One region of the Legionella busanensis genome, then DNA from elsewhere that is predicted to be linked to it. Evidence: riboswitches for the same ligand, from Rfam matches in the RefSeq annotation. Region 1 holds a riboswitch; the other holds the start of a gene.

Region 1 (3,427 bases):
AGATTATAAAAAACATCAGAAGATTGCCGATCATCGAGATGCCCACCCTTAAGAAGGATATTAACTTGCAATGTTTGGCCTAAAGTAATAGCTGCAGCTTGCATTTCAGCTTCACTGTTAATCTTTTCGTTTAATAAATATTCTGCTTCAAATAAGTTTGGTGTAATTAAATAAGCTGAACTTAATAGTTTTTCTTTAAGCTGCTTAAGCGTTTTTAATTGCAATAAACAAGAGCCATCTTTAGCAAGCATGACTGGATCAAGTATAATTGGTATATGTTTAACTTTTTGTAACGTTTGATAAACAATATCAATAATATATTCATCGTATAACATACCGATTTTAATAGCTTGAATAGATAAGTCACTTAAGACAGATATCAGTTGCTTTTGAACAAAATCTGCAGCAACAGGCTGAATGAATTGCACACCCTGGGTATTTTGCGCAACTAAGGCGGTAATTACGGTTGCAGCGTAGCCTCCAGTAGCTGAAATCGCTTTAATATCAGCATGAATTCCAGCGCCGCCAGAAGAGTCTGTTCCTGCAATGCTTAAAACACAAGCAAGATTATTATTCATGATAATCACCTCGCTTTGGAAACTTTGCTAGGGCATCTAGAAAATTAACTTTAAAAGAACCTGGGCCTTCTGCCACAGGAGCAGCAAGCTCACCACAAACTCCATAAAACATGACAGCTGCACAAGCAGCAAGATAAGGGTTATCATGTGCTGCTTGGAATGCGCCTATGACAGCTGTTAACAAACAACCGGACCCTGTAATTAAAGGCATTATGTCAGAACCTCTATGCAATAAGGTAACTTGATCACCTTGCATCACGGCATCAGTTTGACCGCTAATAACAATGACTGTCTGCTTATCTACTGAAAGATATTTTGCTGCCTCTATAATCTCTGCTGTAGTAATACTTGTATCAACCCCTTTAGTTATCTGATTAAAATTACACAGCGCACCAATTTCACTGGCATTACCACGTATGATAGAAAACTGATAATGCTTTAATAAATGTAAACATGTTTCTGTACGATATAAACTTGCCCCAGCGCCAACTGGATCAAGAATAATAGGTTTACCTAATTCATTAGCGACAAAACAAGCTTTATCACATAAAGCAACAAACTCATCATTGAGGGTACCGATATTAATGATGACTACGTCTGCTAAATGAATCAAAGCGGCCATTTCAGCCATCGCCAAAGTCATTATAGGGGAAGCCCCTAAACTTAATAATCCATTAGCAACAAATTCCATTGTAACTTGATTGGTAATATTTAAAATCAGAGGTCTTCTTTCTTTAATACGTTTTACCATCATATGGACTGCTTCATACTGCATTAAATTTCCCCTTGGAAATATTGCGAATTAATTCTTTTGCAACAAAGAACGGATTTGCCTGCTCATGAAGTGCACTAACAACAGCAACACCACAGGCACCATGCCTGATAACTTGCATGACGTTGTGAACATTTATTCCTCCAATTGCTAAAACAGGATGTTTAGAAAGTGTTACAAGTTGTTTTAAGCCATCTAAATTCCAAATGGTTTTACAATCAGTTTTAGTTTGACTAGGAAATACTGCACTAGCAGCAATGTAGTCTATGCAGTTTAATTGGTTGGCGCGTGTAAGTTCAGCGTAAGATTCAACAGAATAGCCAATTATTTTAGTTGGCCCAAGTAAACGACGAGCTTCTAGAGGCGGCATATCAGACTGACCTATATGCACCCCGTCTGCATCAATTTCTAAGGCGAGCGTAACATGATCATTAATAATAAATGGAATGTGTAATCTAGTTAGTAAGGATTTTAATGCAAGTGCTAAGGGACGTATCTTAGATAAAGGATTAACCTTATCTCTCAATTGAACTAAGGTAACACCACCTTTTACAGCTAATTCAACAAATTGAAGATAGGCATCTATAGATTGATTATTTATTTGCGTGACTAAGCAAAGATCAAGAGCAGCTATATTCATTGTATTCTCCTAACTTTGGAGAAAAAAGAGCAATGAATGACTAGATAAGAAGCCTAATCTAACAAAACTCACTCTCCCTCCGCAGGCATTATCCAGTGCAGGTTATAAGGGTATTTCTCAGCTTTGCAAATTCAAAGCACCCCTGGTGATTTAAGCTCAAAATCCTAAATCAACTCTATGACTATGTCAATTTTATTTAGATGAAAAAAGAAAGGACAAGAATAGGCTTAAATTTTTTACATCGTGTCAATAAAATCTCTTTATAAAAAATTAAGGAAACGATAATCTCTAGCACTTTGCTTTATGGGATGTTTTAAAATGTCTTTCTTTAACCAAATGTATGAATGTGCCTTAAATAATGATGATCAAGCATTAGCATTATTATTAAATCAAGGAGCATGTATTGATGAAAAACAAAACAATGAGAATTTTTCTACTGTTGCTGCAAAATTAGTATCAGATGGCCATACTGACGAAGCACTCAAACTTATTAATCAATTTGGCGCAGGTCCGGAATATGTTCTACAAGCATTAATTGAAAATTCTCAAATTGAAGCTGCAGAAAAATTAAAAAAACAATTTCAAATTAATATTAACTTAGAACATTTTAAAATACTAACGCCTGAAAGACGAAGAAAAACGTTCAATCAACTAGCTAAAATCAATCTTGATCCTTTAAAACAACTTAACGCTAAAGTATGGGTTGGTGACAGCACCCAGGTGGAGCAATTATTAGCAGTTAATTTAAATTTAGTTAAACCTTCTAGTTACCTAGAGACTCTAACTGCAAAAAATAAGATTTTAGAGTCAACTCTTCTGCGTGCAGCTCAAGGCGGGCATATGACTTTATTAGCGAAATATTATGAAGCTAAAGAATTACCAGATCTGTTGGGTAATCACTTAGTTGGTTTAAATGACATGGATGATAAAGGCTATTGTAGTCATCGATTTCTAAATGAATCCCTAGCACTACATACTCTATCTTTTATTCAAGATGAAAAACTTATAAAAAACCTGGTAAAGGCTATCAAAAAGGATGGCCTCATGTATGCTGAACATGTGTATGATATTAACGAAGTAAAAGATAAATCATCCATTATTAAACAATTAATGGGAACTTATGGCCTAGCTTATGATAAAGCGTACTATTGCTTAGAAAAATTATATACACGAACTGCTATTAAAACTGCACAATTAATGCAATTTTATAATATTAGTGAGAATTTAGCGGGTAAATGGTTGCATAGTCCTGCTATACGCATCTGGTTTCGTGAGATTCAGCCTGCTCTTAAAAGGAAGGGCATTTTTCAGACAGATGATATTATTAATTACATAGATAAATACGTACTAGAAGCATCTCTTAAGGAAACTGTCGCATTTAAAACAAAGATAGTACCTAATCAAATTAATACCTTAAAAGCGGCTGCTTCTACATTT
Region 2 (3,427 bases), 390 kb from region 1:
AATTAATTTGTTATATCGAATCCAACTACCTTTTACTGTTAATCAAGTAGCTTTAGCCGGGGGTAATGCAGCGCTAGAAGACGAAAGCTTTCTTGCCGAAACAATCAAATTAAACGCGCAGGAACTAAAGCAGATGCAGCAAAGATTAACCGATCTTAATCTGCAGTTTCTTCCATCGGCGGGTAATTTTATTATCTTTGATTGTGGTCAAAATAGTTTACCTATTTATGAGCAATTACTTGCAGAAGGAATTATAGTTAGGCCACTGCATAATTATAATCTCCCTAATCATTTAAGAGTAAGTGTAGGTTTACCTGAACAAAATACACATTTTCTTAAAAATTTAGCAATTATTCTTAGAAAGTGAGGAATACCTTATGAACAGCGAATTAAAACAAAAACACTGCCAATCCTGTGAAGGAATTGGAGAAGCTCTAAATAGTCAACAAATAAGTAATTTAATGCCTCAACTTAATAGTAAATGGCAAGTTTCAACTGATAATAAAAAAATAACTTGTTCTCTTAAGTTTCATAATTTTTATGAAACCATGGCGTTTGTTAATGCCTTAGCCTGGATAGCTAATACTGAAAACCACCATCCGGATTTAGAAGTTGGTTATAACTATTGTCATGTTAATTTTATGACTCATGCGCTAAAGGGCCTTACAATGAATGATTTTATTTGCGCTGCTAAAGTTGATGCCTTATTGGCAGAATAATAATTACTAATGCATTGAGCTCTACCTAATTTTACCTACCTACGTGCCTCGATTTATTCGCTATACCTAGAATCTAACGCTGCCTATGGATCCCGCGGACAAGCCGCGGAACGTAGGTATAGGGTAAATCTAGAGATAGAGGAATAGCTCACATAGGTAGAAAGCAGCCTACATAGATAAAAGAATAGCCTTGTTACTGTTTTTAAAGCCAAGGAGGTTAACTTTTCTAACCTCCGCCTACGTTCCGCGACTTGTTCGCGGAATCTAGGCGATTAAGTTTGATCGGTAACCGGCCTTACGATCAACACATCGCATTCAGCGCCGTGCAAAATTGCATTGGCTGTTGAGCCTAATAGTAATGCAAGCCCATGTTTACCATGGCTACCAGTTACAATAAGGTCAATATTTTTTTCTTTAGCCACCCGCAAAATTTCATTTTTGGTTGAGCCATATTCAATCATACAATGTGCCTCATCGACACCTAACATTCTAGCGAGTGAAGCTAATTCTTTTTCAGCTTGCTCACGAATAGAAACCTCTACTTCTGCAAAGCCTGCAAAACCTGGATAAGCATAAGCTGGAATAGGCTCAACCACATGAACTAATAGTAGCTCAGCATTATTTTCATCAGCAATTTTCTTCGCTTTTTGAGCAGCTTTAATACCCACTTCGTCAAAATCAGTGGCAAACATTACTCTTTTATACATCCTAATCTCCCTTAAATTCCTATAATATAAGCCTATCAGAAATTAATGAAATTTTCATTTAACTATTTGCTTTTATTGCCTAATTTTTGTTACATTTCTGCTTAAGGGGTGCCTCTTAATAAACCTACCTAGTTTTAGGTAATTTATTTATAGGCTGAGACTATACCCATTGAACCTGTTCGGGTCATGCCGTCGTAGGGATTTAGTTATGTTTTTAGATATTTTTGGTGCCATTACTTCATTTTTAGCAACCTTTTATTTTATTCGCTTACATAGTTCTGCATGGTTAATCAGCTTAGTAGCTATAAGCTTAAATAGTTGGCTTTATTGGCAGAAAGGAATTTACGCTGATATGGTGTTAGAATTATTTTATTTTATTACCACTTGTTATGGTTGGTTTTATTGGCGTCATACAAATAAAAATAGCTATCAATCAATTCTTACCTTAAACTTGAATCAATGGCTTTTACTTTTAATCGCTATTAGCGCCCTCTTTTTAACTATCTATTTTGCATTAATTTACTTTACAAATTCAGATATAGCGACACTTGATGCTCTTACAACGTCACTAAGTTTAGTAGGTCAGTGGCTCATGTGTTATAAGTTTATAGCGACTTGGTTAATTTGGTTTTTTACTGATGCAATTTATGCTTATTTATATTGGCAAAAACAAATTCCTTTTCATGCTTTGTTAATGACACTTTATACCTTCATGGCACTTTATGGTTATTATAGCTGGCTTAAGATATTACAACATACTCGTACAAAACATGGTTTAAAACGTATGAAACAAGCCATGAAAACCGTTCCAAAAAGTAGTGCTATGAAAGAGAAGTCGAAGGTAGTTTTCTCACCCAAGGTTTAAGTTTTAAAAGTTTGGGATTTAAATGATTTAATGCCATTTTTGCTTGTTTAACTTGACTATATTGACCTAAAGTGACAATAAACCAGTCTTTTCCATTTAGCTTAACATGGTTAATTTGAGCATCCGAAATCATGTGCTTTAATAAAAAATGCTTTAATTTTTCTTTATCAGGTCCAGCGCCTAATTGGATTGTAAAATATGAATTTTCAGGCATCGTGTTAGGAGCTAATTTTGTTTCAAAAAAATTATTTATTGGCTGTAAGTTAGATTTCAAAAAGGATAATTCAGATTCCTCTATAAGAACAGCTTGCGCTATTTTACTCACTTCTTCATTAATAAAATGCAAATGATTAACATAGGCTGATGAAACTTCTTCATTGATAAAAAATTGTTCTAAAGCCTGGTCTATTGATTTTTTAGTTGAAATAGTAACTTGATTATTTTGCACTAATGGCTCTTGTATAATATTTTGATTCTCTGCAACTAAAATAGGTTTAAAAGAATTAGAAAATTGTGAGGCTGAAGTTTCATACGTCTTAAATTTAATCTTTCCTACATAGGCAATAAGTAACGCTAAGAAAAATAAACCACCCATGAAATTAATAGACTTTAATAAAGGTAACTGATTTGTTTTATTTAATTTAAAAAAAGCATCTAAATGGGCGTTTATCTGAGCAATTTGGCCGCTGGTTAAATTATAAAATTCATTTAGACACTTATCAGTTAAATTTTTACTTATCCCTCTAGATACAGGCAATTTTTTTAATAGATATTTTCTCGTTTCTTTTTTACTTAAAGGTCCTAGTTCAATTGTGTGGATTAAATCTTTATAAGAATCACTATGTAATGAATTAAGCAGTGGATTTAGTGAAAAATCTGTTGCCAAGCAAATATGAAAAAAATTATGTTGATATTTTCTTACTTCTTCTAACAAACTTTTTAAAAAATCTTCCTTTAGGCAGTGAGCATTGTCAATAATAATTAAAATATGCTTTTTAATCGTATTAACTTCTTTAACTAATTCGCTTAATTGCGGTTTAATACATTTAGGCTGCTTACAAAATTTTTCTAACTCAGTTAAAATTTGTGCCTCAGCTAAAGGTGTTTTTGCGTCAATAAGATTTACATTTATTTCT

The links. Region 1 has a riboswitch for thiamine pyrophosphate ahead of thiE (thiamine phosphate synthase). Riboswitches for the same ligand answer to the same signal wherever they lie in the genome.
Region 2: linked by a shared signal. The riboswitch ahead of pnuC (nicotinamide riboside transporter PnuC) and the one ahead of thiE (thiamine phosphate synthase) in region 1 are both predicted to bind thiamine pyrophosphate.

What each region holds. Positions count from the first base shown of each region.
Region 1 is NZ_UGOD01000001.1:1,272,360-1,275,786, reverse strand. It holds gene thiD (bifunctional hydroxymethylpyrimidine kinase/phosphomethylpyrimidine kinase) at 1-578, opposite strand, end outside; gene thiM (hydroxyethylthiazole kinase) at 571-1,353, opposite strand; gene thiE (thiamine phosphate synthase) at 1,343-1,990, opposite strand; TPP riboswitch at 2,047-2,144, opposite strand; gene DYH30_RS05770 (hypothetical protein) at 2,309-3,427, shown strand, end outside.
Region 2 is NZ_UGOD01000001.1:882,788-886,214, reverse strand. It holds gene hisC (histidinol-phosphate transaminase) at 1-367, shown strand, start outside; gene DYH30_RS04050 (4a-hydroxytetrahydrobiopterin dehydratase) at 378-719, shown strand; gene DYH30_RS04045 (universal stress protein) at 992-1,426, opposite strand; TPP riboswitch at 1,521-1,645, shown strand; gene pnuC (nicotinamide riboside transporter PnuC) at 1,635-2,291, shown strand; gene DYH30_RS04035 (AAA family ATPase) at 2,248-3,427, opposite strand, start outside.